DNA from 2 places in the Mesobacillus sp. QJM3NY_10 genome. Region 1 is predicted to be linked to the other one. Evidence: a T-box and tRNA genes for the amino acid it is inferred to sense, from the RefSeq annotation. Region 1 holds a T-box; the other holds one or more tRNA genes.

Region 1 (14,938 bases):
AACCGATCTATAACGATGGCGGAGATCCAATCTATGTGATGGACCAGCTAAGTGATGAACGGAACAAGGATACAAACTGGATTGAAGAAATCGCCTTGAAGGAAGGTATGAGACGCCTGAATGAGCGTGAAAAGTTGATTCTAAGGAAGAGATTCTTCCAGGGTAAGACACAAATGGAGGTAGCCGATGAAATCGGCATCTCACAAGCCCAGGTGTCCCGTCTTGAAAAAGCAGCCATCAAACAAATGAATAAGAATATCCAAAGCTAAGCTGCCTTTTGGCAGCTTTTTTATCGTTTAGGAAATTATAAAAATTATTTAGTTGGATAAATACATGTAGTATTCTTAATCCAGCTCCAGCGCCTAGCCCCTCGAGTCGCTTCGGTCCGCCTAATGAAGTCAAAGAACGACTTCACTGGTCGGCCCTCCAGCGCTTGTCGGGGCTGAACAAGGCGCTTGCGCTTTTTTGTTCTTTGCTTTATACAAGGGCATTACGAAGTAGGACGACTCTTTAAAATTCAAGATCCACTGAAGTAATTCATACATCTGTTTCCCCTTCATATATTTTATATAAGGGCTAATTAATGCCAAAGCGAAATCCGGAGGGATCTATATGGTTAAGGTGACAGAATTTCAAGTTAAAGATGTCGTGAATGTTTCGGATGGAAAAAGGCTTGGTAATATAGAGGATTTTGAAATCAATTTAAATACGGGTAAAATCGAAGCTGTTGTGATTGGGAGTTCAGGTAAGGTGCTGGGATTCTTCGGAAAGGAAGATGAGGTTGTGATTCCCTGGACAAATATCCTGAAAATAGGTGAAGATGTCATTTTAGTCCGGTATAAAGACAGCGGGGGATATCTCCAACAAAAAAGTGACGGGGATGAGTAACATCGTAATACTGTTGTATTGCGGTTTGTATGTGATAAACTAGACAAAAACGTGTGAGGTAAAAATATGGAACCATTCATCTTAGAAAGCCAGGAATATTTTAAAATTAAAGAGTGGATGGAGCGTTATCCTGGACTTGAGGTTGGGTTTACAACGAAGAACGGTGGCGTGAGCCAACAGGATGCTTTTTCGGGTTTGAACTTCGGCTTTCATGTAGGAGACGAGCAGAATGCTGTTTGTGAAAATCGTCTCCTGCTGGCCGATAAGATCGAATTTCCTCTTTCCAGCTGGGTTGGAGCAGAACAAACTCATGATATCAGCATCGCCAAAATCGGAAAATCAGATCAAGGAAGAGGCTCAACGACCTATGATACTTCTTTTTCAAGAACGGATGGCTTTCTGACAGATGAGCAAGGAGTACTGCTGACACTTTGTTATGCAGACTGTGTCCCGCTTTATTTTATTGAACCGGAGACCAGGCTGATCGGGGTCGCTCACGCTGGCTGGAAAGGCACTGTTCACGGTATTGCGGCGGAGATGGTCAACAAATTTCAGCAAAATGGTGCAAAAACAGAAAAAATTTCTGCCATTATAGGCCCATCAATATGCAAAAAATGTTATATTGTTGATGAGAGAGTCATCAATTTAGTGAAAAATATACTAGATGGTGTCGATATATTACCATATAATCAAGTTAGTGAAGGTCAATATTCTCTCGATTTAAAGGAATTGAACCGTCAGATTCTGTTAAAGACAGGGGTAGAAGACGGGAATATACATGTAACCGATTATTGCACTAGCTGCCATAGTGAGCATTTCTATTCCCATAGACGGGATAAGGGTAATGCAGGCCGAATGATGGCTTATATCGGCTGGAAGGAGGATAGCCATCCATAATGAAAGTCAGAAAAAATCTGGAGGTTATCCAGAATCAAATAGCAGATGCTTGTAACAAAGCCGGGCGTAATCCAGATGAAATCAAGATTATTGCGGTTACTAAATATGTCTCACCAGAACGGGCACAGGAAGCCGTTGATGCTGGGGTCACCCATCTTGGTGAAAATCGGGATGAAGGACTGCTTCATAAAATTGGCCAATTAGGGGACAAGCCGGTCTGGCATTTTATTGGGACGCTGCAAACGAGAAAAGTGAAAAACATCATTGAGCATGTTACATATATCCATTCATTGGACAGGCTGTCACTTGCAAAGGAAATCAATAAACGATCCGGTTCAAAAGTGAGATGTCTGATCCAGGTCAATGCATCCGGCGAAGAGAGCAAGCATGGGATAAAACCGGATGATGTCATTGGTTTTGTAAAAGAACTGAAGAAGTACTCCAATATTGAAATCAGCGGATTGATGACGATGGCCCCTTTAACGGAGGATGAGCAAGTGATCAGGGATTGCTTCAGGACAATGAAAAGCCTGCAAGCAGATATACAATCGCGGAAACTTGAATTTGCACCATGTAATGAACTGTCAATGGGAATGTCAAATGACTTTCAAATAGCTGTTGAAGAAGGATCAACAATGGTGCGTATTGGCACTGCCTTGGTAGGCAATGAATCGGAGGTGCATTAATATGAGCTTAAAATCAAAAATTAAGACATTTTTTTTCCTGGAAGATGAATATGACTATAATGATGAGGAAATGCTCGAGGGAGAAGCTGAGCCTTTCAAGCCCAATAAACAGCCTGTTCAACAAAAGCAGAATGTGGTAAGCCTGCAGAGTGTGCAAAAGTCTTCGAAAGTGATCCTGATGGAACCTAGAATGTATGCGGAAGCACAGGATATTGCTGATCATTTAAAAAATCGCCGGGCAGTCGTTGTGAATCTGCAGCGTATTGAACAGGATCAGGCAAGGCGTATTGTGGATTTCCTCAGCGGAACAGTCTATGCGATCAGCGGGGATATCCAGCGGATCGGCATGAATATCTTCTTATGTACCCCGGATAATGTGGAAGTAACAGGAAATATTTCTGAGCTTATGCAGGAGCGGGATTACCAAGAGTCGAGGTGGTAGAGTAAATGGATATAGTAATAGGTATAATAGCACAGGTAGTCAGTCTTTATCAGTGGGCCCTGATTATTTATATTTTCATGTCATGGTTCCCTAATGCAAGAGAAACAGCAATAGGACAATTTTTAGCTCGTATTTGCGAGCCTTTCCTGGAGCCTTTCCGCAGGATCGTTCCTTCAATCGGCATGATTGATATTTCGCCAATCGTTGCTTTCCTTGTGCTGCGTTTTGCTGTCAGCGGATTGTATCAGTTGGCTGCATGGTTTTAATAGTAATCAATTCTTCTCATGCAGGGTCTGAAATAGACCCTGCATGTTTTCTATCAAGGTAATAAAAAAGGAGTACATAAATGTCTATTTACCAGCATTTCCGTCTTGAGGAACGGGAATTTATCGATCAGGTCATTAACTGGAAAGAGTATGTTGAACAAAATTATGCTCCGAAATTGACGGATTTCCTGGATCCGAGGGAGCAGCAAATCTTGTCTACCGTTATCGGCAAGCATCCCGATGTTAAGTGGGAGCTGTTTGGCGGTGCACCAGGTACCGAGAGAAAACGGGCTTTTCTTTATCCAGAGTATTTGGAAGCTAAAGAAGAGGATTTCCAGGTAAAGCTTTTTGGTATTGAATATGCAAAGAAGTTTGTGAATATCGAACACCGTCAAGTTTTGGGCAGCCTGATGTCACTTGGCTTGAAGCGTGGGAAATTTGGAGATATCCTGATTGACGGAGATGTTGTGCAATTTTTCGCAGCTGAGGAAATCGCCGATTACATCGGGCTTCAATTAGAATCAATCGGCAGAGCTTCGATTGGCTTGTCAGAGCTTCCGCTTGAAATGGCAGTGGGAATTACTGAGGAATGGAATGAAATGACCACTACCGTTTCGTCATTGCGTCTGGATACCGTCATGTCCGCACTGTTCAATATCTCAAGGCAAAAATCCCAGTTGCTCATTCAGCATGGCCAAGTAAAGGTTAATTGGACTGCGATTGAAAATACTGCTTTTGAATGCGGTGAAGGTGATGTTATTTCAGCACGTGGTTACGGGCGTGCGAAAATCATCACAATTGAAGGGAAAACAAAAAAAGATAAATATCGAGTTATTGCCGGGAGAAAAAAATAATTATATAGTAATAGAAGAAGGATTTTTAGTTTATTTGTCGAATCATTGCTTTAAGTACATAAAGGATTATAACTTAATGGGAGGTGGCGTCATGCCTTTAACGCCGTTAGATATACACAACAAAGAATTCAATAAGGGATTTCGCGGGTATGATGAAGATGAAGTAAATGAGTTTCTTGACAATGTGATTAAGGACTATGAACTAATTATCCGTGAAAAAAAGGAAATGGAAGAAAAGCTTAATGAAATGAATTCCAGGCTTGGCCATTTTACGAATATAGAAGAAACCTTGAATAAATCAATTGTGATCGCGCAGGAAGCAGGGGAAGAAGTTCGCCGAAATGCGCAAAAGGAAGCAAAGCTGATCGTCAAGGAAGCGGAAAAGAACGCTGACCGGATCATCAACGAATCTCTATCCAAGGCACGTAAAATCGCCCTGGAAATTGAAGAATTGAAGAAGCAGTCAAAAGTATTCAGAACAAGGTTCAAGATGCTGATCGAGGCGCAGCTTGATATGCTGAACACCGATGATTGGGATCATCTGCTTGAATATGAATTGGATTCAACAGAATTGAAGGCTGCTGCAAGAGAAGAAGAAGATTCACTGGCTTGACGCGGGGACGTTATTTCGCATATAATTTCATAACAAAGTGCAATACATGACAGAAACGATGACAGGGACAGTATGGCGTTCCAGTTGCTTGCTTTTCAGCGAAATGGGGAAGGTGGAAGCCCATTGCAAGCGGATAGCCAGAAGATCACCCGATAGTTCCGAGCTGAACATCCATTTTAGGATCAGTAAGCACAGGCGTGACATTCGCGTTAAGAATGCTAAGAGGACAGGATGATGAATCCTTGTCTATTTAGGGTGGTACCGCGGGAATATAAACCTTCTCGTCCCTTTTCAGGGATGAGGAGGTTTTTTTATTTTCATTATTGTTTCTTTCGTGATTGCAACGGTAAAAATAGGAGGATCAATCTAATGGAGTACAAAGATACTTTGCTCATGCCGAAGACCGAGTTTCCAATGCGCGGAAACCTTCCGAACAGGGAACCTGAAATTCAGGCAAAATGGGAAGAAATGAATATTTATGAAAAGGTTCAAAAGCACACAGAAGGACGCCCGCTGTTCATCCTGCATGACGGACCTCCATACGCTAATGGAGATATCCATATGGGTCACGCACTTAATAAAATCCTCAAGGATTTTATCGTCCGTTATAAATCAATGAGCGGCTTTTGTTCGCCATATGTACCTGGCTGGGACACTCATGGATTGCCAATCGAGCAGGCATTGACGAACAAGGGTGTAAAACGCAAGGAAATGACTGTAGCTGAGTTCAGGAAGCTATGTGAAGAATATGCATATGAGCAAATCAACAACCAGCGTGAACAGTTCAAGCGTCTTGGTGTTCGCGGAGACTGGGAAAATCCTTATATCACATTGAAGCCTGAATATGAAGCACAGCAAATCAAAGTATTCGGCGAGATGGCGAAAAAGGGATACATCTACAAAGGGAAAAAGCCTGTTTACTGGTCACCGTCAAGTGAATCAGCACTTGCTGAAGCTGAGATTGAATATCAGGATAAGCGTTCTGCATCAATCTATGTTGGATTCCCTGTTAAAGACGGCAAAGGAGTTCTTGACCAGGATGTTGAAATCGTCATCTGGACGACAACACCATGGACGATTCCGGCAAACCTTGGAATCTCCGTTCACCCAGAATTGACATACGTTGTTATAGAAGCTGACGGAAGGAAATTCCTTGTTGCTGAAGAACTACTAGAAGCAGTTACGAATGAAATCGGCTGGGAAAATACTTCAACAGTTAAGAAACTTGCTGGTAAAGAGCTTGAAGGTGTCCTTGCAAAGCATCCATTATACGACCGCACTTCACTTGTCATGCTTGGCGAGCACGTAACGACAGATGCTGGTACAGGATGTGTCCACACTGCACCAGGACACGGGGAGGATGACTTCCATGTTGGCCAGAAGTATGGACTTGAAGTTTTATGCCCTGTAGATGATAAGGGTGTTATGACAGCTGAAGCAGAAGGCTTTGAAGGTTTATTCTATGATCAGGCGAACAAGCCAATCACAGAAAAGCTTGAAGAAGCTGGCGCTTTACTGAAGCTAAGCTTCATCACACACTCATACCCGCATGACTGGAGAACGAAAAAACCTGTTATCTTCCGTGCTACAGCACAATGGTTTGCGTCGATCAAAGATTTCCGCGGCGAATTGCTAAAAGCTGTTGAAGAAACAAAATGGGTACCAGCATGGGGCGAAACAAGACTATTCAATATGGTCCGTGATCGCGGTGACTGGTGTATCTCCCGCCAGCGTGCATGGGGTGTTCCAATTCCGGTATTCTATGCCGAGAATGGCCAGGAAATCATCACGGATGAAACAATCGAACATGTTTCAAATCTGTTCCGTGAGCAAGGCTCTAATATCTGGTTTGAAAAAGAAGCTAAAGAATTGCTCCCTGAAGGATTTAGCCACCCTGGCAGCCCTAATGGCCAGTTTACGAAAGAAACGGACATCATGGATGTTTGGTTCGACTCAGGCTCATCCCACCAGGCAGTTCTAGTAGAGCGTGATGACCTCCAGCGCCCTGCAGACCTTTATCTTGAAGGCTCTGACCAATACCGCGGCTGGTTCAACTCATCATTATCTACAGCAGTTGCAGTAACAGGCAAAGCACCTTACAAAGGTGTCTTGAGCCACGGTTTCGCACTTGATGGCGAAGGCCGCAAGATGAGTAAATCAATCGGTAACGTTGTCGTTCCTGCGAAGGTTATGAACCAATTGGGTGCAGATATCCTGCGTCTCTGGGTTGCATCCGTCGATTATCAATCCGACGTACGTGTTTCTGACGCAATCCTGAAGCAGGTTGCTGAAGTGTACCGTAAAATCCGTAACACATTCAGATTCTTGCTTGGCAATCTTTCTGATTTCAACCCTGAAACAGATGCAGTGCCATTCGAGCAGCTGCGCGAAGTTGACCAGTTCATGCTTGTGAAGCTGAACAAATTGACCAAATATGTGCGCAATGCATATGACAACTATGAATTCGCCGGTGTCTACCATGCGGTAAACAACTTCTGTACACTGGATCTAAGCTCATTCTATCTTGATTTTGCAAAGGATGTCCTTTACATCGAGGCTGCAGGCAATGTTGAGCGCCGTGCAATCCAGACTGTATTGCATGAAAGCTTGATTGCTCTGGTTAAGCTGACTGCACCAATCCTTTCTCACACTGCAGATGAGGTTTGGGGATTCATCCCTTCAGCAGACAAAGACAGTGTCCAGCTGACAGATATGCCTGAAGCAAAGGAAATCGCAAATGCAGAAGCACTTGAAAACAAGTGGAATGCATTCATGAAACTTCGTGACGATGTCCTGAAGGCTCTTGAAGAAGCCAGGAATCAGAAGGTCATTGGTAAGTCCCTGACTGCGAAGGTTTCTTTATACGTAAACGACAGCACAAAAGAGCTTTTGGATTCAATTTCTGAAAACTTAAGCCAGCTGTTCATTGTTTCAGGGTTCGAAGTCGCAGGAAGCTACGACCAGGCTCCTGATCATGCGATTAAACTTGAAAATACAGCGATTGTTGTTACAAAAGCTGAAGGCGAAACATGTGAGAGATGCTGGGTTGTCACACCAGAAGTCGGCAAGGTTGAAGAACACCCAACATTATGTGAACGCTGTGCAACTGTTGTAAAAGAAAATTACTAATCAATTTTCGAACTCCGGGTTTTTGTCCCGGAGTTTTTTTATGTATGCCAATAATCATCCTGCTTGGGAAATCCTGCAGTACATGTAAAAAGTTTAGCTGAGTCAGCAAATTGTTACGGGAAATAATAGCTGTAAACAGGAACGGGGGCAGATATATGGAAGGTAATCTTGATTACATTTACAATGAGCTCCGCGAAACGAGAACAGAATTGTTAGCGTACCTGAATGACGGCCAGAAAGATGAGAGGATTTTGCAATACATTGTTGATGAATTAAACGATATCGAAACAGCATTGGAGAAAATGGAATTTGGTGAGTATGGGAAGTGTGAGATATCTGGAGAATATTTACCTTACGAGTTTTTGCAGAGAATTCCTACAGCTAGATCAGCGAGTGAATTGGAGCAAATAGAACAATACTGTCGAAAACCAATCTATTCGTGAGTTTTCATGCATTCCGAATTTATTGGTTCAAGAAAAAATGCTCGGCAAGAAAGCTTTTAAAGCTGAGTATTTAGATTTCACTCAAAGTGTACTGGAAAAAATCATTGAAAATTTCCAAGTCGCCAATAAAAATTGATTTTCGCCAATAAACAGCTCATTATCGCCAATAAAAACAATTTTTCGCCAATATAAATTGAAAATCGCCAATAAAAATATTTTTTCGCCAATAAACCATTTTGACAGTTCAGTTTCTGTTAAAATCATGATCCTAAACCGCTATTTTTAGTTATAACTTTTCTGTTAGTAGGTGTTTTTTTACTAAAACTTATAATATCTGTCGTTTTAAACTTATATGTGCTAAAATTCAAAGGTAATGAATTGATGTGGAGGTTACCTTTGTGTTTTATTACATAATTGCACTGTTTGTTATTTTGCTTGACCAGGTTACTAAATGGTTTATTGTCAAAAACATGGAGCTTGGAGAGAGCATAAAGGTCATAGAGAATTTCTTGTATATTACTTCGCACCGTAACCGTGGTGCTGCATGGGGAATCCTGCAGGGACAAATGTGGTTCTTCTATGTCATTACCATTATCGTGGTAATTGGCCTTGTCGTCTATATTCAAAAAGCAGCTAAAGGTAAACTTCTGCTGGGTGTTTCGCTTGGTTTCATGCTGGGCGGGGCCATTGGGAATTTTATCGACAGGGTATACCGAAAGGAAGTTGTTGATTTCATCAACACCTATATTTTTGGATACGATTTTCCTATCTTCAATATCGCGGATTCTGCGCTGGTGATCGGTGTAGGATTACTGATGATTGACATGATCAGGGAAGAGAGAGAGGCGAAAAGAAAAGCTTATGGAGAAAATGGAACACATCATCAGTGAGGAACAGGCTGGTGACAGAATAGATAAAGTAATTTCGACACTTGATGCAGAATGGTCGAGGAGCCAGGTGCAGCAATGGATCAAGGATGGAAGCGTCCTTGTCAATGGAGCTAAAGTCAAAACAAATTATAAATGCAGCTTGAATGACAAGCTGGAAATTACCATTCCGGAGCCAGAAGTGTTAGATGTAATTGCTGAGGAAATGGACCTTGAGATTTATTATGAAGATGCAGATGTTCTTGTTGTGAACAAACCTAAGGGAATGGTCGTCCATCCAGCGCCTGGACATATGACGGGAACGCTTGTTAACGGGCTGATGGCGCATTGCAAGGATTTATCAGGCATTAATGGCGTTCTCCGCCCGGGAATCGTCCATAGGATTGATAAGGATACATCTGGACTCTTGATGGTTGCCAAAAATGATATGGCACACGAGAGCCTGGTAAACCAGCTCGTAGCCAAAAGTGTTACTCGCAAATACAAGGCACTCGTTCATGGAATTATCCAGCATGATCATGGTACAATCGATGCTCCGCTTGGGCGCGATCAAAAAGACCGCCAGAGCATGACAGTAGTCGATAATGGCAAACATGCTGTCACACATTTCAATGTACTCGAACGTTTTAAGGACTTTACTTTTGTTGAGTGCCAGCTTGAGACAGGCAGGACACACCAAATTCGTGTTCATATGAAATACATCGGTTATCCCCTGGCCGGTGACCCTAAATACGGCCCGAAAAAGACGCTCGATCTTGGCGGACAGGCATTGCATGCTGGACTGCTTGGTTTTGATCACCCAAGGACAGGGGAGTATATAGAGTTTGAAGCTCCGCTTCCTGGATATTTCGTTGAGCTTTTAAACGATTTCAGAGAAAATCGTTGACAAAGTTCAACATCTATTTTAAGATGACTATAGTTTAATAAGTCCTTTAAAGACAGTCCCGTGAGGCTGAGAAGGAAACGGATTTGCAACAGGCATATTGTATGCTTTGCTGCATGCTAACACCACACGTTTACCCTCTTGCCGATGCAGACAAGAGGGTTTTTTATATGAAACATAAGACGTGCTGAACTTCCGTTTTCATACCACAGACAGAGAAGGAGTGAAAACAAATGGCTGAAAAAGCGGTTGTGCTCGACAACCAGGGAATCCGCAGGGCACTGACGAGGATTGCCCATGAAATCATCGAAAGAAACAAAGGGATCGAAGACAGCGTCATTGTCGGTATCCGAACCAGAGGGATTTATATCGCCCAAAGGCTTGCGGAAAGGATCCGTGAGATCGAAGGTGCAGATATCCCGGTAGGTGAGCTTGATATCACCCTGTATCGCGATGACCTGACGAAGAAGACGGATGACCAGGAGCCTGAGGTAAAAGGCTCGGATATCCCAGTCGACATCTCGAATAAAAAAGTGATTCTGGTGGATGATGTCCTTTATACAGGCAGGACAGTCCGTGCGGCGATGGATGCATTGATTGACATCGGCCGGCCGGCGACGATCCAGCTTGCTGTGCTGGTCGACAGAGGACACCGGGAGCTGCCGATCAGAGCAGACTTTGTGGGCAAGAACATCCCGACCTCAAGTGCGGAAAGAATTGTCGTTGAACTGCAGGAAGTAGATGAAGAAGAACGCGTAAGCATCTTTGAAAAATAAATAAAGCCCTTTTAAATGCAGTCCAGAGAGGCTGAAAAGGGGGAACGCATCGCTGATGGCTTTGTGCGGGTTTTTTTAGACCCATACCCTCTTTGTATCTACTGGCAAAGAGGGTTTTTTTGTACAAAAGAGAGGAGATATAAAAATGAATAAACCAATCCTAGACATAAAAGATGTACCATCACCATTCCAATGGTTCACACTTAGTCTTCAGCACTTATTCGCCATGTTTGGCGCGACAATCCTTGTACCTTATCTGGTCGGCTTAAGCCCGGCAATCGCTTTGATCTCAAGCGGACTTGGAACGATCGCATTCCTGATCATCACAAAATTCCAGGTTCCGGCTTACCTTGGATCATCCTTCGCTTTCATTGCTCCTGTAATAGCGGCTAAAGCAGGCGGCGGTCCCGGTGCCGCGATGATCGGAACATTCCTTGCTGGACTGGTTTATGGAGTTGTAGCTCTAATCATCAAGAAGGCGGGCTACCGCTGGATCATGCGCTTGTTGCCGCCAGTTGTAGTCGGCCCGGTCATCATTGTCATCGGACTCTCACTGGCAGGAACAGCTGTCAGCATGGCAATGAATGTCCCTGGAACTACAGAGTATAGCTTGATTCATTTCTCTGCGGCTTTAGTAACTCTTGCAGCGACAATCGTCTTCTCGATTTACGGAAAGGGAATGCTCAGCATGGTCCCAATCCTTGCCGGAATCATTGTGGGTTATCTTTACTCAATGGCAATAGGCATCGTAGACTTCAGCGGAGTAAAAGAAGCAAATATTTTCGAGATGCCAGACTTCATCTTCCCATTCGTTCATTACAATGTAAGCATCAGCTGGGAAATTGTCATGCTGATGGTTCCAGTAGCAATCGTTACATTGTCCGAGCATATCGGCCACCAGCTTGTCCTGAGTAAGGTTGTCGGCAGAGACTATATTAAAGAACCGGGTCTTCATCGCTCCATCATGGGTGACGGAATGGCTACGATGATTTCGGGTTTGATTGGCGGACCGCCAAAGACTACTTACGGCGAAAACATTGGTGTCCTTGCGATTACGAGAGTGTACAGCGTGTATGTCCTGCTTGGCGCAGCAATTATCGCGACAATATTCGGATTCATCGGTAAAATTACGGCATTGATTAGCTCAATTCCAACACCTGTGATGGGCGGCGTCTCAATCCTGTTATTCGGGATCATCGCTTCATCGGGTCTGCGTATGCTTGTGGACAGCAAGATCGACTTTGGCAACACAAGAAACCTGGTCGTGTCATCAGTCATCCTCGTAATCGGGATTGGCGGCGCATTCATTAAGCTGAATGAGAACTTTGAAATACATGGGATGGCTTTAGCGGCACTAATCGGTGTCATTCTTAACCTGGTACTGCCTGGCCGTCCAGAATTAGAAGAAGATATGTTTGAAGTGGAAGAAGAAAAAAAAACTGAGAAAAAGAACGATGTAGCATAGTACCACCTTTTAATATAGTCCAGAGAGGCTTCAAAGGGTGTTATGAGCGAACCGGCTTATTCAAGATGCACGCAAACCCGGTATAACCGGGATTATGCCGGCAAGCTCATAGTCAAGCACCCTGTTGAACATAAAACAGGGTGCTTTTTTTCTTGAAAAAATGGAGGGGAATCAGCCATGAAATGGGATTTACTGACGACTTCACAGCTTAGTGCAACAGAAATACAGGAAATTATTTTGTCCGCAAGGGAATTTGCCGGAGGGAAGATTTGGCAGCCAAAAGAGAGGCTGTTCATCAGCAATTTATTTTACGAGCCAAGCACGAGGACGAAGTCGAGCTTTGAGATGGCTGAACGCAAGCTAGGACTTGAGGTGATCCCGTTTGAGGTCCAGACATCCAGCGTACTAAAAGGCGAAACATTGTACGACACCGTTAAAACACTTGAAGCGATTGGCACCGACGCTGTAGTCATCAGGCATAGTGCAGAAAATTATTTTTCAGAACTTGAAAATGGAATTTCTGTTCCGATCATCAATGCCGGCGACGGAAAAGGGCATCATCCAACACAATCATTGCTCGACCTTATGACAATCCAGCAAGAATTCGGAAGTTTTACAGGTCTTACAGTCACGATCATCGGTGATATCCTCCACAGCCGTGTTGCGAGGTCCAATGCAGATGCGCTTGTGAGACTTGGAGCAAAAGTTGTTTTTTCAGGACCAGAGGATTGGGTGGATCAAAGTGAGCTTCCTGCTGGCTGCTGCTATATGTCAGTAGACGAGGCGATCGAGTTGGCTGATGTGGTCATGCTCCTTCGAGTCCAGCATGAACGGCATGATGGCAAGCTTCTGTTTGATAAAAATGAATACCATAAATCGTATGGTTTAACGCTTGAAAGAGAAAGGATGATGAAGAAGGGTAGCATTATTCTCCATCCAGCACCGGTCAATCGCGGCGTCGAAATTGCAGATGAATTAGTTGAAAGTCAGAAGTCACGAATTTTTAAACAAATGGAAAATGGTGTGTACATTAGGATGGCAGTATTAAAAAGAGCACTTGAAAATAGGAATGGGGGAATGGAGTATGTCGATGCTAATCAAAAATGGCAAACTAGTTACTGAAAACGGGTTTGAATCAGTAGATATTTTAATAGAAAACGGAAAAATCACAAAAGTTGGTCCTCAAATCTCTGCAGATGCTAAGCAAATTATTGATGCAGAAGGTAAGCTGGTATCTCCAGGGTTAGTAGACCTGCATGTTCATCTGCGCGAGCCTGGTGGAGAGAAGAAAGAAACAATTGCAACAGGGACACTGGCTGCTGCTAGGGGCGGCTTCACAACAGTAGCTGCAATGCCGAACACAAGACCTGTTCCTGACTCAAAAGACCAGATGGAATGGCTTCAGAGAAAAATTGAGGAAACAGCCTCCGTAAGAGTTCTGCCATATGCGTCAATTACAGTTCGTGAACTAGGTCAGGAGCTAACAAATTTTGCAGAATTAAAGGAAGCCGGTGCCTTTGCTCTGACTGATGACGGTGTGGGAGTCCAGTCAGCAGGAACGATGCTTAAAGCAATGAAAAGGGCTGCAAAGCTTGATATGGCAATCGTCGCACATTGCGAAGACAATACATTGATCAATAAAGGCTCTCTCCATGAAGGTAGGAAAGCCGCTGAACTGGGACTCAACGGAATCCCGTCAGTGTGTGAATCTGTACATATAGCAAGAGACATCCTGCTTGCAGAAGAGGCAGGCTGCCACTACCATGTCTGCCATATTAGCACGAAAGAATCGGTCAGGGCAGTCCGAGACGCAAAGAGATATGGCATAAAGGTCACAGCGGAAGTAACTCCGCATCATTTGCTTTTAAATGAAGACGACATAACAGGAAATGATGCCAACTATAAGATGAATCCACCACTTAGAAGCAAGGCGGACCAGGAGGCATTAATCGAAGGACTGCTTGACGGGACAATCGATTTTATCGCCACTGACCACGCACCGCATACGATCGAGGAAAAAGCAGAGGGAATCCAGCTTGCGCCTTTTGGGATTGTCGGGCTTGAAACAGCGTTCCCGCTTTTATATTCGCATATGGTCAAAACAAACATCATTACCTTAAAACAGTTGCTTGAGTTTTTGACTGTCAAACCAGCGAAAGCATTTGGATTGCCTTATGGAGAACTGAAAGCTGGCGCGCCGGCCGATGTGGTATTGATTGATCTTGATGAAGAAAAGGAAATCAATCCAGATGAATTTTTATCAAAAGGAAAAAATACACCATTTGCAGGCTGGAGCTGCAAGGGTTGGCCAGTAATGACGATTGCTGAAGGAAAAATAGTCTGGGAAAAGGGAGTTGTGACGGCATGAAAAAGCAGTTGATCTTAGAGGATGGCACGGTATTTGTTGGAGAAGGCTTTGGAAGTGAGACGGCGACGATTGGGGAAGTTGTCTTCAACACAGGAATGACTGGCTACCAGGAAATCCTGTCAGATCCATCATACTGCGGGCAAATTGTCACCCTGACATATCCGCTAATCGGAAATTATGGAATCAACAGAGATGATTTTGAATCAATCAGTCCTGCTGTCCGGGGTCTCATCGTGAAGGAAAATGCCGAGTATCCATCCAACTGGCGCTCAGAACTGTCTTTGGACGCTTATCTTAAAATGAAAGACATTCCGGCCATAGCTGGAATTGATACTAGAAAG
Region 2 (14,938 bases), 2.1 Mb from region 1:
TCCTTTAATCCTGGTAATAATATCGGCAATGCTTTCCCTGCTATTGACATTAAACTGGAGCCTGATCTCTTTTTCCCTTAATTGTCTTGGTCCGATGAACTTCATCAGAAACGGTATGAATTCTACACTTACGATAAGCAGAGCAACGCCTGCGATGGCTTCCCAGTAAAATCCCGCGCCAACTGTGATTCCAATACCAGCGGCACCCCAAATCATCGCTGCCGTGGTTAGGCCTGAAATTGTGTCATTTCCTCTTCGTAAAATAACCCCGGCACCAAGGAAGCCGATACCCGATACGATCTGGGCCGCCAAACGGAGAGGGTCCATCGTGATATTAACGTCTTCATCCCCTGGGAACATATAAGCTGATTCACTTGAGACAATCGTCAAAAGACAGCTGACGATCGATATAACCAGACTTGTTTTAAGGCCAACCGGTTTTCTTTTAATTTCTCTTTCAAGCCCAATGACCAGGCCCAAGAAAGCGGATATCCCCAACTTAAGTAAAATTTCCATATCAATTGAATATAACATGTCGTTTCTCCTGCCCCTGATAAGATGTATTTACTTTCCCTAAAAATGACGGACTAAACTTCTCATTGATAAAATAAAATTTTATTCAAGATAAAAATTCGATTTCATTGTAAAATACATATTATTCACATTGTGTTACTTAAAGGAGAATGGAAATGGAATCACCTAAAGTAAATCCTTATATGGCGGTAGCAATCGGTGTCGTGGCAGTCTCAACTTCTGCGATCCTGGTCAAAGTCTCATCCGCGCCGTCCGGAGTCATAGCCTTTTACCGATTATTCTTTTCTGTACTGTTAATGCTGCCGGTGTTTCTTATAAAGTATGTTTCAGAACTTCGTCTTATTACGAAACGGGATTGGGTATTCACTGGAATAGCCGGGATCTTTCTGGCTTTTCATTTTATCCTCTGGTTTGAATCGCTAAACTATACCTCAGTAGCAAGTTCAACTGTGCTGGTCACTCTTCAACCGCTATTTGCATTTGTTGGGGCCTATCTGTTTTTTAAGGAACGTGTATCCGTTAAAGCGATTTTAAGCGGAGTAATTGCGATCGGCGGCAGCGTCATCATCAGCTGGGGTGATTTTAAAATAAGTGGAAGCGCACTATTTGGAGACTTTTTGGCGATTGTTGCATGCGCCTTGGTAACCGTCTACCTTTTATTTGGCCAAACCGTCAGAAAGAGAATGTCTTTAATAACCTATACTTTTATCGTCTATAGCATCAGTTCAATTACTTTGTTCTTCTATGTAATTGCAGTGGGTGATTCGTTTTACCCATATCCCACAAGTGATTGGGTTTACTTCATCCTGCTTGCGTTGATCCCAACTTTGCTTGGCCATACATTGTTTAACTGGTCTATAAAATGGATCAGCGCCTCAGTCATTTCTATGGCCATACTTTTCGAACCGGTTGGCGCAACCGTATTGGCCTTCTACCTGCTCGGTGAAAAAGTAATTTTGACACAGGTGATCGGAGGATTAGTTGTTATTGCGGGGATAACATTGTTTTTAGTAGATGAAAGAAAGATGAAGCTAAAAAATCAAGCCGAAATCAAATCAATCTCGGGGTAGGGGATGAAAGTGCAAATTAGAAAAGCTACGAAAGATGACGCGAGCGGTATTGCCAAGGTTCACGTTAGAAGCTGGCAAGAAACTTACCAGGGAATGATAAGCCAGGATTACTTGGATTCTTTAAAGGTAGAGGACAGGAAACCTTTATGGGAAAAAAGCTTATCAGAAAGTGCTGATACATCTCCAGTTTTTGTCGCAGTTAATCCAGAGGGAGAGATAGTTGGCTTTGCATCTTTTGGTAAAGAAAGATCAGGGAAGTTTAATGCCGACGGAGAATTGTACGCGATTTATATCCTTAAAGAGTACCAAAGAGGAAAACTGGGCCTGATGCTGCTTTTAGCGGGTTTAGATGATTTGCTAAAGCAAGATTATGAATCCATGCTCGTTTGGGTGTTAGCTGATAATGAAAGCCGAAAATTTTATGAAAGCCTTCAGCCACAAAAAGCTGGAGAAGAAGTTGTGAAAATTGCAGGCAAGGAATATATCGAAGTGGCTTATATATGGAGAGATTTAAAGTTGCTGCACCAGACTACTATAGAAAAACTGTAAGAGTATAGTTGCAAATCTGTAAGGTACAAACAAAAAATCCCCTTTAAAGAGGGGATTTTTTTAAATGAATAGGTAAGTGAACCTTGAAAACAATAATGCACAGACGGTGGATAAAATTAAAGTTCCTCCGTGAACCTTTCCTTCAGCGTTTGCGATTTTAATGGCTTCAATGTAGGCAATACTGAATAATAGTATCGCCATGATTAGTGAGAGATAAAGTGCAATTGATTGCAGCAAATAGATTCACCTCAGTAAATTAGTTTGTCCAAAGCATTATATGAGTACAAGCGAGAAATTATTAATAAAAGCATTTAATAAGAAGAAACTCGGAAAACCAAAAAGAACTCTCTCATTGTGAAAAATTCTCTTAAAATTATATTGCAAACATATTTTATCCATGGTATATTTAATCTCGCTTCAGGAAAACAACGTTGAATTGAAAAAATAAACATCAGTTTTCACGAAAAAGAAAAACAATAATGATGTTGACAATAACAAATCAGCGTGTTATATTAATAAAGTCGCTTCTGGGCGACGAACTGAACAACTTGCTCTTTGAAAACTAAACAAACAAGCGTCAACAAACAATAAATGATCATGTTTCTTCTATAAGAACATGAGCCAACGTTTTAACTTTATGAGCTAACTCATAACTCTTTCTTGGAGAGTTTGATCCTGGCTCAGGACGAACGCTGGCGGCGTGCCTAATACATGCAAGTCGAGCGAATCTTCATTAGCTTGCTTTTGAAGATTAGCGGCGGACGGGTGAGTAACACGTGGGCAACCTGCCTGTAAGACTGGGATAACTTCGGGAAACCGGAGCTAATACCGGATAATCCTTTCCCTCACATGAGGGAAAGCTGAAAGACGGTTTCGGCTGTCACTTACAGATGGGCCCGCGGCGCATTAGCTAGTTGGTGAGGTAACGGCTCACCAAGGCAACGATGCGTAGCCGACCTGAGAGGGTGATCGGCCACACTGGGACTGAGACACGGCCCAGACTCCTACGGGAGGCAGCAGTAGGGAATCTTCCGCAATGGACGAAAGTCTGACGGAGCAACGCCGCGTGAACGATGAAGGCCTTCGGGTCGTAAAGTTCTGTTGTCAGGGAAGAACAAGTATCGGAGTAACTGCCGGTACCTTGACGGTACCTGACCAGAAAGCCACGGCTAACTACGTGCCAGCAGCCGCGGTAATACGTAGGTGGCAAGCGTTGTCCGGAATTATTGGGCGTAAAGCGCGCGCAGGCGGTTCCTTAAGTCTGATGTGAAAGCCCCCGGCTCAACCGGGGAGGGTCATTGGAAACTGGGGAACTTGAGTGCAGAAGAGGAGAGCGGAATTCCACGTGTAGCGGTGAAATGCGTAGAGATGTGGAGGAACACCAGTGGCGAAGGCGGCTCTCTGGTCTGTAACTGACGCTGAGGCGCGAAAGCGTGGGGAGCGAACAGGATTAGATACCCTGGTAGTCCACGCCGTAAACGATGAGTGCTAAGTGTTAGAGGGTTTCCGCCCTTTAGTGCTGCAGCAAACGCATTAAGCACTCCGCCTGGGGAGTACGGCCGCAAGGCTGAAACTCAAAGGAATTGACGGGGGCCCGCACAAGCGGTGGAGCATGTGGTTTAATTCGAAGCAACGCGAAGAACCTTACCAGGTCTTGACATCCTCTGACAACCCTAGAGATAGGGCGTTCCCCTTCGGGGGACAGAGTGACAGGTGGTGCATGGTTGTCGTCAGCTCGTGTCGTGAGATGTTGGGTTAAGTCCCGCAACGAGCGCAACCCTTGATCTTAGTTGCCAGCATTCAGTTGGGCACTCTAAGGTGACTGCCGGTGACAAACCGGAGGAAGGTGGGGATGACGTCAAATCATCATGCCCCTTATGACCTGGGCTACACACGTGCTACAATGGATGGAACAAAGGGTCGCGAAGCCGCGAGGTCGAGCCAATCCCATAAATCCATTCTCAGTTCGGATTGCAGGCTGCAACTCGCCTGCATGAAGCCGGAATCGCTAGTAATCGCGGATCAGCATGCCGCGGTGAATACGTTCCCGGGCCTTGTACACACCGCCCGTCACACCACGAGAGTTTGTAACACCCGAAGTCGGTGGGGTAACCTTTATGGAGCCAGCCGCCTAAGGTGGGACAGATGATTGGGGTGAAGTCGTAACAAGGTAGCCGTATCGGAAGGTGCGGCTGGATCACCTCCTTTCTAAGGATATTGCCGTAATGGCAATCGGAATGCGAATCTTTCGATTCGTACTGCGGATTTAACAATCCGCATAGTTGTACGCTTGTTTGTTTAGTTTTGAGGGAGTAATTGCCTCAAGGCTTTTTTGTTCCTTGAAAACTAGATAATCGTAAGTAAGAAGAACCAAGAAAAACCGAGTAATCGCCATTTTAGTTTTCTCTCTATATTAATAGAGAAATGACCTTTTAGGTTAAGTTAGAAAGGGCGCACGGTGGATGCCTTGGCACTAGGAGCCGATGAAGGACGGGACTAACACCGATATGCTTCGGGGAGCTGTAAGTAAGCTTTGATCCGGAGATTTCCGAATGGGGAAACCCACTGTTCGTAATGGAACAGTATCTTTGCCTGAATACATAGGGCATTGAAGGCAGACCCGGGGAACTGAAACATCTAAGTACCCGGAGGAAGAGAAAGCAAACGCGATTCCCTGAGTAGCGGCGAGCGAAACGGGACATAGCCCAAACCAAGAGGCTTGCCTCTTGGGGTTGTAGGACACTCAACATGGAGTTACAAAGGAACGGGGTAGATGAAGTGGTCTGGAAAGGCCCGTCAGAGAAGGTAAAAACCCTGTAGTTGAAACTTCGTTCCCTCCTGAGTGGATCCTGAGTACGGCGGGACACGAGAAATCCCGTCGGAAGCTGGGAGGACCATCTCCCAAGGCTAAATACTCCCTAGTGACCGATAGTGAACCAGTACCGTGAGGGAAAGGTGAAAAGCACCCCGGAAGGGGAGTGAAATAGATCCTGAAACCGTGTGCCTACAAGTAGTCAGAGCCCGTTAATGGGTGATGGCGTGCCTTTTGTAGAATGAACCGGCGAGTTACGATTACATGCAAGGTTAAGTTGAGAAGACGGAGCCGCAGCGAAAGCGAGTCTGAATAGGGCGAATGAGTATGTGGTCGTAGACCCGAAACCAGGTGATCTACCCATGTCCAGGGTGAAGGTTGGGTAACACCAACTGGAGGCCCGAACCCACGCACGTTGAAAAGTGCGGGGATGAGGTGTGGGTAGCGGAGAAATTCCAATCGAACTTGGAGATAGCTGGTTCTCTCCGAAATAGCTTTAGGGCTAGCCTCACGTTGTAAGAGTCTTGGAGGTAGAGCACTGTTTGGACTAGGGGCCCTCATCGGGTTACCGAATTCAGACAAACTCCGAATGCCAAAGACTTATCCGTGGGAGTCAGACTGCGAGTGATAAGATCCGTAGTCAAAAGGGAAACAGCCCAGACCACCAGCTAAGGTCCCAAAGTATACGTTAAGTGGAAAAGGATGTGGAGTTGCTTAGACAACCAGGATGTTGGCTTAGAAGCAGCCACCATTTAAAGAGTGCGTAATAGCTCACTGGTCGAGTGACTCTGCGCCGAAAATGTACCGGGGCTAAACGTATCACCGAAGCTGTGGATTGACATCTTAGATGTCAGTGGTAGGAGAGCGTTCTAAGGGCGTTGAAGTCAGACCGTAAGGACTGGTGGAGCGCTTAGAAGTGAGAATGCCGGTATGAGTAGCGAAAGATGGGTGAGAATCCCATCCACCGAATGCCCAAGGTTTCCTGAGGAAGGCTCGTCCTCTCAGGGTTAGTCGGGACCTAAGCCGAGGCCGAAAGGCGTAGGCGATGGACAACAGGTTGATATTCCTGTACCACCTCTTTATCGTTTGAGCAATGGGGGGACGCAGTAGGATAGGGTAAGCGCGCTGTTGGATATGCGCGTCTAAGCAGTTAGGCTGCAAGTGAGGCAAATCCCACTTGCGTGAAGGCTGAGCTGTGACAGCGAGGGAAATATAGTACCGAAGTTCCTGATTCCACACTGCCAAGAAAAGCCTCTAGCGAGATAAAAGGTGCCCGTACCGCAAACCGACACAGGTAGGCGAGGAGAGAATCCTAAGGTGAGCGAGAGAACTCTCGTTAAGGAACTCGGCAAAATGACCCCGTAACTTCGGGAGAAGGGGTGCTCATTTGGGTGAATAGCCTAGATGAGCCGCAGTGAATAGGCCCAGGCGACTGTTTAGCAAAAACACAGGTCTCTGCGAAGCCGCAAGGCGAAGTATAGGGGCTGACGCCTGCCCGGTGCTGGAAGGTTAAGAGGAGGGGTTAGCTCACGCGAAGCTCTGAATCGAAGCCCCAGTAAACGGCGGCCGTAACTATAACGGTCCTAAGGTAGCGAAATTCCTTGTCGGGTAAGTTCCGACCCGCACGAAAGGCGTAACGATCTGGGCACTGTCTCAACGAGAGACTCGGTGAAATTATAGTACCTGTGAAGATGCAGGTTACCCGCGACAGGACGGAAAGACCCCGTGGAGCTTTACTGTAGCCTGATATTGAATTTTGGTACAGCTTGTACAGGATAGGTAGGAGCCTGAGAAACCGGAGCGCCAGCTTCGGTGGAGGCGTCGGTGGGATACTACCCTGGCTGTATTGAAATTCTAACCCACGCCCCTGATCGGGGCGGGAGACAGTGTCAGGTGGGCAGTTTGACTGGGGCGGTCGCCTCCTAAAGAGTAACGGAGGCGCCCAAAGGTTCCCTCAGAATGGTTGGAAATCATTCGCAGAGTGTAAAGGCACAAGGGAGCTTGACTGCGAGACCTACAAGTCGAGCAGGGACGAAAGTCGGGCTTAGTGATCCGGTGGTTCCGCATGGAAGGGCCATCGCTCAACGGATAAAAGCTACCCCGGGGATAACAGGCTTATCTCCCCCAAGAGTCCACATCGACGGGGAGGTTTGGCACCTCGATGTCGGCTCATCGCATCCTGGGGCTGTAGTCGGTCCCAAGGGTTGGGCTGTTCGCCCATTAAAGCGGTACGCGAGCTGGGTTCAGAACGTCGTGAGACAGTTCGGTCCCTATCCGTCGTGGGCGCAGGAAATTTGAGAGGAGCTGTCCTTAGTACGAGAGGACCGGGATGGACGCACCGCTGGTGTACCAGTTGTCTTGCCAAAGGCATCGCTGGGTAGCTATGTGCGGACGGGATAAGTGCTGAAAGCATCTAAGCATGAAGCCCCCCTCAAGATGAGATTTCCCATAGCGCAAGCTAGTAAGAACCCTGAAAGATGATCAGGTTGATAGGTCAGAGGTGGAAGCGCGGTGACGTGTGGAGCTGACTGATACTAATCGTTCGAGGACTTAACCAAAATAGATTATTCGTTCTTCTTGAATTCTTCTTACACATTATCTAGTTTTGAGGGAATAAAGATATTTTCAAAGTAAAATTTCTTTAAAATTTCTCTTGCAAAATAACTTAAAGTCAGTATAATAGATATTGTCTTTAAAAAAATGTCTGGTGACGATGGCGAGAAGGTCACACCCGTTCCCATACCGAACACGGAAGTTAAGCTTCTCAGCGCCGATGGTAGTTGGGGGTTTCCCCCTGTGAGAGTAGGACGTCGCCGGGCAGTTTCAAATGGAGGATTAGCTCAGCTGGGAGAGCATCTGCCTTACAAGCAGAGGGTCGGCGGTTCGATCCCGTCATCCTCCACCAATTTTTATTCGCGAAAGCGAATAAACATCCTTAACTTCACACAGTGAAATAATCTACATTTACCATGCCGGTGTAGCTCAATTGGTAGAGCAACTGACTTGTAATCAGTAGGTTGGGGGTTCAAGTCCTCTTGCCGGCACCACTTGTACGAGCCATTAGCTCAGTCGGTAGAGCATCTGACTTTTAATCAGAGGGTCGAAGGTTCGAGTCCTTCATGGCTCACCAAGTTTTTTTCGCGCCAGCGAAAATAAACTTCCTTATCTTCGCGACAGCGAAAACTTATTATCTTATATGCGGGTGTGGCGGAATTGGCAGACGCACCAGACTTAGGATCTGGCGCCGCAAGGCGTGGGGGTTCGACTCCCTTCACCCGCACCAAAGTTTTTTGCGCTAGCAAAATAACTTTCCATAAATGCGGAAGTAGTTCAGTGGTAGAATACAACCTTGCCAAGGTTGGGGTCGCGGGTTCGAATCCCGTCTTCCGCTCCATAGTTCTTAAGCCGGGGTGGCGGAACTGGCAGACGCACAGGACTTAAAATCCTGCGGTAGGTGACTACCGTACCGGTTCGATTCCGGTCCTCGGCACCACCAAGTTAGCTAATAAACATTTATATTTGCGCCCGTAGCTCAATTGGATAGAGCGTCTGACTACGGATCAGAAGGTTATGGGTTCGACTCCTTTCGGGCGCGCCATTATATTTTCTCTTTATCGGGGAGTAGCTCAGCTTGGTAGAGCACTTGGTTTGGGACCAAGGGGTCGCAGGTTCGAATCCTGTCTTCCCGACCATGCTACTTATTTTATATGGGGCCTTAGCTCAGCTGGGAGAGCGCCTGCCTTGCACGCAGGAGGTCAGCGGTTCGATCCCGCTAGGCTCCACCATATTCACTTTAAATAATAATTTGGCGGTGTAGCTCAGCTGGCTAGAGCGTACGGTTCATACCCGTAAGGTCGGGGGTTCGATCCCCTCCGCCGCTACCAATTTCAATCTGGTTGAACCTATTCAATCTAGGATATCCTGGACCTTTAGCTCAGCTGATTAGAGCAACGAGCAAGGCATCTATGAGCTTGCTTCGAGTTGTACCCATCGAGCTGCTGCTTGAATAGACTTTCTGAGATGGGGACAGACCCACTAGGATATTTTCACAACCTAGATCAATCCAGCTAAACATGGACCTTTAGCTCAGCTGGTTAGAGCAGACGGCTCATAACCGTCCGGTCGTAGGTTCGAGTCCTACAAGGTCCACCATTGCTTATTTTTAACACGGAGGTATACCCAAGTCTGGCTGAAGGGATCGGTCTTGAAAACCGACAGGCGGGTAACACCGCGCGGGGGTTCGAATCCCTCTACCTCCTCCATAATTTTAATATCATTAATATCGTCGCGGGGTGGAGCAGTCCGGTAGCTCGTCGGGCTCATAACCCGAAGGTCGCAGGTTCAAATCCTGCCCCCGCAATCTGGTCCCGTGGTGTAGCGGTTAACATGCCTGCCTGTCACGCAGGAGATCGCCGGTTCGATCCCGGTCGGGACCGCCATTTTTAATAATTACCAATAGCAATATTTATAGTGGCTCAGTAGCTCAGTCGGTAGAGCAAAGGACTGAAAATCCTTGTGTCGGCGGTTCGATTCCGTCCTGAGCCACCTTATTTAATTTAAATGAATATTTAATAATAATATGGCGGTTGTGGCGAAGTGGTTAACGCACCTGATTGTGGTTCAGGCATTCGTGGGTTCGATTCCCATCAGTCGCCCCATTTTTTGCGGGTGTAGTTTAGTGGTAAAACCTCAGCCTTCCAAGCTGATGATGAGAGTTCGATTCTCTTCACCCGCTCCATAAGGGCCTATAGCTCAGCTGGTTAGAGCGCACGCCTGATAAGCGTGAGGTCGGTGGTTCGAGTCCACTTAGGCCCATTTTTTGTATTATTCCGCAGTAGCTCAGTGGTAGAGCACTCGGCTGTTAACCGAGCGGTCGTAGGTTCGAATCCTACCTGCGGAGCCATTTTTATGGGGAAGTACTCAAGAGGCTGAAGAGGCGCCCCTGCTAAGGGTGTAGGTCGGGTAACCGGCGCGAGGGTTCAAATCCCTCCTTCTCCGCCATAAGGCCCCTTGGTCAAGCGGTTAAGACACCGCCCTTTCACGGCGGTAACACGGGTTCGAATCCCGTAGGGGTCATAAGGAAAGCTGTTAGCAATTATGCTAACGGCTTTTTTTTATGTTTTCAAAAAAAATTTGGATTCCAGAGAGACCATTAAGAAATTTTTCATTAATATTTATCTGCTTGCTATTAAATCATTTCAGCAAGCAGCATACACTTAGAAGAAGGTAAGATGTTCATAAATGAGTAAGATACAATTGTCTAATTAGTAAAGAAAAAAGGGTTACTTAAAAATTGAGATATATGCCCTGTTGTAAGGGGCAAAGGGAAAAACGTGTAACGTAAAGGAGTGAAAGTAATTCGTCTAATGGCCGAAGAAACGAGAATCAAGCCATAAATTAGCGAAGCTTAACATTCAATTAAATGATCCTTGCCTAGATAATCAATGCCCCAATCTGTACCCCTGGTTTCACATCTGTAGCAACCCTAACCTAGTAATTTCACCCCAAATCAATATCTAATCAATATCTAATCACTATCTCATCACTATCTGATCACTTCCTTGATACGATGAAAACGTTATCAGCCAAAAATATTTTCTCACCTATTTCCTCTATTAAACCTAATAAATTCAACTAATCCTTTTAATGAATCATTATTCAATTTCATTTTTCGTTCTCCAAATTTCGCGTAATTGGAAGATTTAGTACATTAAAGCGCTACCATTTGAGGGCTTTTGTCGAAATTCGGATTTTGATAAGAATTATTGTCGAAAGATTAAGAAAATGTTTACAAGGAATTCCTTCTGGAAACTAGAATACTAGTGAAATAGGGCGTTTTATTAGTTTTACAAAGGCAGGTGGAATGCATTGGTGATAAATCCTACAGAGTTTGAATTGCATTTGTTCCATGAAGGGAATCTGTTCCAAAGCTACAATTTATTTGGAGCACATGTCATTAAAAGTGGAACTGAAACATATACTCGATTTTGTGTGTGGGCTCCAAATGCGACTCAGGTAAGGCTTACAGGTGATTTTAATAATTGGGATGGGAATGGCTATGAGTTTCATAAAGTCAATCAGGAGGGGGTCTGGCAGCTCGCTCTTGAGGGGGATCTGACCGGTACCATTTATAAATATGAGATTGTAACGGAGTCGGGTGAGCGATTGCTCAAATCTGACCCTTATGCTTTTTTCTCGGAAGTAAGGCCAAATACGGTTTCAATCGTCTACCCAATGGACGGCTATAAATGGAATGACCAGAAATGGCTGCAAAAGCGTGAAAAGAGGAGCACACTTGGCGAGCCGATGTTCATCTATGAACTTCATGTAGGTTCCTGGAAAAAGCATGATAATGGTTCCTTTCTTACATACCGTGAGCTTGTTGATGAATTGATCCCATATATTGTTGCGCATGGATACACACATATTGAATTATTGCCTCTAACTGAGCATCCGCTCGACATCTCCTGGGGCTATCAATCTACTGGTTATTTTTCAGTTACGAGCCGATATGGAACGCCTCATGATTTCATGTATTTCGTTGATATGTGCCATCAAAACGGCATCGGGGTCATCCTTGATTGGATTCCGGGGCATTTTTGCAAGGATGCGCATGGGCTGTACAAATTTGATGGCAGCTATGTGTTTGAATATCAGCGTGAGAATGATCGTGAGAACCAGGTATGGGGAACAGCCAATTTCGATCTGGGAAAAACAGAGGTCCAGAGCTTCCTGATCTCGAGTGCGCTTTTCTGGCTGGAAAAATATCATATCGACGGCTTCAGGGTTGATGCAGTGGCCAATATTATCTACTGGCCGAATTCAATTCAGGCTGCGAACCAGTATGGAGTGGACTTTTTAAAGAAGCTGAACAAAGCGGTCAAAGAGTATGAGCCGGGAGCGCTGATGATTGCAGAGGATTCGACTGACTGGCCGCAGGTGACGGCTCCTGTGGAGTATGGCGGTCTTGGTTTTACATACAAGTGGAATATGGGATGGATGAATGACACTTTGAAGTATATGGAGGAAGAATCCCATAACAGGAAGCATATACATGATAAAGTTACCTTTTCGCTGCTTTATGCATTTTCAGAGAATTTTGTCCTGCCTTTTTCACATGATGAGGTTGTTCACGGGAAGAAATCGCTTCTTGATAAGATGCCGGGCGATTACTGGCAAAAGTTCGCACAACTCCGGCTATTGCTTGGGTTCATGGCAGCGCACCCCGGCAAGAAGCTGACCTTCATGGGGACAGAATTTGGACATTTTTCGGAATGGAAGGACAAAGAACAGTTGGACTGGAATCTCCTCGATTATGAAATGCATGAAAAGATGAACCAATATAATAGGGAACTTATCAAATTGTATAAGCGGTCAAAGCCGCTGTATGAGATCGATCAAAGCTATGAAGGCTTTGAGTGGATCGATGCTGATAACCGGGACCAGTCGATTTTTTCTTTTATCAGGAAAGGAAAGAATCCTGAAGAACTCCTGGTCATAGTTTGCAATTTCACAGAGAAAGTATATAGCGATTATCGAATCGGTGTACCGAAGCCTGGCGAATATCGGGAAATTTTGAACAGCGATGCTACAGTCTTTGGAGGTTCAGGCGTTATAAACAAAAAAGTTTTGAAAGCTGAAGAAATAGCCTTCCATGGAAGGCCATATTCTATAGAGATGAGCATTTCTCCATTCGGAATCTCAGTTTTACGTCCTGTTATAAAAAGAAAGGGGAGAAACAATCATGCAAAAGAAGAAATGCGTAGCAATGCTGTTGGCAGGAGGAAAAGGAAGCCGGCTGCACTCACTGACGAAGAATCTCGCTAAACCAGCTGTCCCTTTTGGCGGCAAATATCGAATTATCGATTTCCCGTTAAGCAACTGCACGAACTCAGGAATCCATACAGTGGGTGTATTGACCCAGTACCAGCCGCTCCTGCTTAATTCTTATATTGGCATCGGCAGCGCCTGGGACCTCGACAGGAAGGATGGTGGAGTGACTGTGCTGCCGCCTTATGCCGAGAGCTCTGAAGTGAAATGGTATTCTGGTACGGCAAGCGCCATTTTTCAGAATTTGAACTATCTTGATCAGTATAACCCTGAGTACGTGTTGATTCTCTCGGGTGACCATATTTATAAAATGAATTATGAGTTGATGCTCAATTACCATATCGAAAAAGGAGCTGATGTGACGATCTCGGTCATTGAGGTTCCATGGGAAGAGACAAATCGCTTTGGCATCATGAACACGGATGCTGACCTAAGAATCACTGAATTTGAAGAAAAACCGGATGTAGCGAAAAATAATCTCGCTTCGATGGGGATTTATATTTTTAAATGGAGCGTTTTAAGGGAATATCTGATAAGAGATGACCATAATCCTGATTCCAGCCACGATTTTGGAAAGGATATCATTCCTCTGCTAATACAAGAAAATATGAACTTATTTGCCTATCCTTTTAAAGGCTATTGGAAAGATGTTGGTACAGTACAAAGTCTTTGGGAAGCGAATATGGATTTATTGGATAAAGAATGTGAATTGAACCTGTTTGATCATTCGTGGCGAATCTACTCTGTCAATCCAAATCAGCCGCCGCAGTATATTTGCCCTGAAGGGGAAGTATCAGAGTCGCTGGTCAATGAGGGCTGCAAGATCGAAGGAAAGGTTTCCAGAACGGTTGTGTTCCAGGGAGTGACCGTGAAAAAGGGAGCTGTTGTAAAGGAAACGGTTATCATGCCGGATGCTGTCATCGGACACAACTGTGTGATTGAAAGGGCGATTGTATCCCCAGGAGTCTATGTTCCGGATGGAACAATCATAAAGCCGGGCGGGAGCGCGAATGAGATTACACTAGTATCTGAAGAAACAATCGGAGAATTGCAATCCAATTGAACCGATTCAGGAGGAAAAAGAAATGAACAAACAATTATTAGGAGTAATAGATGCGACAACGGTTCACGATGATCTGCATGAACTGTCCATTCACCGGTCGGTGGCAGCAATCCCTTTTGGCGGAAGATACAGGATGATTGATTTTATCCTTTCCAATATGGTCAACTCTGGTATCCAGAGCGTGGCGATTTTTCCTAAATTCCAATATAGGTCGCTGATGGACCATTTAGGGTCAGGCAGGAACTGGGACCTTAATCGGAAAAGGGATGGACTATTTTTCTTCCCTGCGCCTAACCTGGATAAACATTATACAGGAATCGGGACGCTCGACCACTTTGCTGACAACATTGACTTTTTTGAAAGAAGCACCCAGGAGTATGCGTTGATTGCTAATTCCTATACGGTATTCAATATGGATTTCCAGCCGCTGCTAGATTGGCATATCAAGTCAGGCTGTGATATCACGGAGGTCCAGAAGGAAGGTAAATCATTAGGCATATATCTTGTTAAAAAGACATTATTAATGGATTTGATTACGACGCGCAATGAAACTGGCTACTCGAATATGAGGGATGTCGCGACTGACCTGGATAGCCAGTTCCATCTCTGTTATTACAATTTTGAAGGGTATGCTTCTATGGTTGATACAATTGGAAACTATTTCAGGACCAGTATGGACCTGATGAAGCCCGAAGTCTGGAAGGAGCTGTTTCCGAAGGATAGGCCGATTCTGACTAAGGTGAAAGATGAGCCGCCTACCCGATATGACGTTGATGCGTCCGTAAGAAACTCGATGGTTGCCAATGGCGGAATGATTGAAGGCACGGTCGAGAACAGCATCATTGCCCGCGGTGTGAAAATCGGCAAAGGTACCGTCATCCGCAACTGCATCATCATGCAGAAGACACAGATTAAGGAGAATTGTCTATTGGATTCCGTGATTGTCGATAAGGATGCAAGAATTGAAGCAGGAACAGTGATTACAGCGCCAGCAGACTCACCGGCTGTTATCCGCAAGGGATCGGTCCAGGGAGTGGGGAGCCAGTCGTGAAGGTGTTATTTGCCGTATCGGAATGCGTC

Evidence for each region. A T-box is a leader RNA that pairs with one kind of tRNA and senses whether it is charged. The one in region 1 lies ahead of ileS (isoleucine--tRNA ligase), so its partner is inferred to be a tRNA-Ile.
Region 2: it has a tRNA-Ile gene. The T-box ahead of ileS (isoleucine--tRNA ligase) is inferred to sense a tRNA for this amino acid. The anticodon was not compared.

What each region holds. Positions count from the first base shown of each region.
Region 1 is NZ_CM149675.1:1,703,319-1,718,256, forward strand. Features, by position in the region: gene sigG (RNA polymerase sporulation sigma factor SigG) at 1-269, shown strand, start outside; gene AC0VX7_RS08450 (YlmC/YmxH family sporulation protein) at 613-888, shown strand; gene pgeF (peptidoglycan editing factor PgeF) at 955-1,785, shown strand; gene AC0VX7_RS08460 (YggS family pyridoxal phosphate-dependent enzyme) at 1,785-2,471, shown strand; gene AC0VX7_RS08465 (cell division protein SepF) at 2,473-2,913, shown strand; gene AC0VX7_RS08470 (YggT family protein) at 2,919-3,179, shown strand; gene AC0VX7_RS08475 (YlmH family RNA-binding protein) at 3,260-4,033, shown strand; gene AC0VX7_RS08480 (DivIVA domain-containing protein) at 4,125-4,646, shown strand; T-box leader at 4,696-4,938, shown strand; gene ileS (isoleucine--tRNA ligase) at 5,016-7,775, shown strand; gene AC0VX7_RS08490 (TraR/DksA C4-type zinc finger protein) at 7,931-8,218, shown strand; gene AC0VX7_RS08495 (hypothetical protein) at 8,300-8,482, opposite strand; gene lspA (signal peptidase II) at 8,617-9,108, shown strand; gene AC0VX7_RS08505 (RluA family pseudouridine synthase) at 9,080-9,991, shown strand; gene pyrR (bifunctional pyr operon transcriptional regulator/uracil phosphoribosyltransferase PyrR) at 10,222-10,764, shown strand; gene AC0VX7_RS08515 (solute carrier family 23 protein) at 10,910-12,229, shown strand; gene AC0VX7_RS08520 (aspartate carbamoyltransferase catalytic subunit) at 12,407-13,351, shown strand; gene AC0VX7_RS08525 (dihydroorotase) at 13,314-14,597, shown strand; gene AC0VX7_RS08530 (carbamoyl phosphate synthase small subunit) at 14,594-14,938, shown strand, end outside.
Region 2 is NZ_CM149675.1:3,797,517-3,812,454, reverse strand. Features, by position in the region: gene AC0VX7_RS19235 (MgtC/SapB family protein) at 1-534, opposite strand, end outside; gene AC0VX7_RS19230 (DMT family transporter) at 690-1,604, shown strand; gene AC0VX7_RS19225 (N-acetyltransferase family protein) at 1,614-2,153, shown strand; gene AC0VX7_RS19220 (hypothetical protein) at 2,214-2,390, opposite strand; rRNA gene AC0VX7_RS19215 (16S ribosomal RNA) at 2,811-4,361, shown strand; rRNA gene AC0VX7_RS19210 (23S ribosomal RNA) at 4,589-7,523, shown strand; rRNA gene rrf (5S ribosomal RNA) at 7,669-7,784, shown strand; tRNA gene AC0VX7_RS19200 (tRNA-Val) at 7,795-7,870, shown strand; tRNA gene AC0VX7_RS19195 (tRNA-Thr) at 7,937-8,012, shown strand; tRNA gene AC0VX7_RS19190 (tRNA-Lys) at 8,020-8,095, shown strand; tRNA gene AC0VX7_RS19185 (tRNA-Leu) at 8,164-8,248, shown strand; tRNA gene AC0VX7_RS19180 (tRNA-Gly) at 8,285-8,359, shown strand; tRNA gene AC0VX7_RS19175 (tRNA-Leu) at 8,370-8,458, shown strand; tRNA gene AC0VX7_RS19170 (tRNA-Arg) at 8,487-8,563, shown strand; tRNA gene AC0VX7_RS19165 (tRNA-Pro) at 8,581-8,657, shown strand; tRNA gene AC0VX7_RS19160 (tRNA-Ala) at 8,675-8,750, shown strand; tRNA gene AC0VX7_RS19155 (tRNA-Met) at 8,773-8,849, shown strand; tRNA gene AC0VX7_RS19150 (tRNA-Ile) at 9,041-9,117, shown strand; tRNA gene AC0VX7_RS19145 (tRNA-Ser) at 9,135-9,227, shown strand; tRNA gene AC0VX7_RS19140 (tRNA-Met) at 9,252-9,325, shown strand; tRNA gene AC0VX7_RS19135 (tRNA-Asp) at 9,329-9,404, shown strand; tRNA gene AC0VX7_RS19130 (tRNA-Phe) at 9,438-9,510, shown strand; tRNA gene AC0VX7_RS19125 (tRNA-His) at 9,548-9,623, shown strand; tRNA gene AC0VX7_RS19120 (tRNA-Gly) at 9,630-9,703, shown strand; tRNA gene AC0VX7_RS19115 (tRNA-Ile) at 9,707-9,780, shown strand; tRNA gene AC0VX7_RS19110 (tRNA-Asn) at 9,794-9,868, shown strand; tRNA gene AC0VX7_RS19105 (tRNA-Ser) at 9,876-9,966, shown strand; tRNA gene AC0VX7_RS19100 (tRNA-Glu) at 9,970-10,041, shown strand; gene glgB (1,4-alpha-glucan branching protein GlgB) at 10,834-12,792, shown strand; gene AC0VX7_RS19090 (glucose-1-phosphate adenylyltransferase) at 12,710-13,858, shown strand; gene AC0VX7_RS19085 (GlgC family sugar phosphate nucleotidyltransferase) at 13,881-14,909, shown strand; gene glgA (glycogen synthase GlgA) at 14,906-14,938, shown strand, end outside.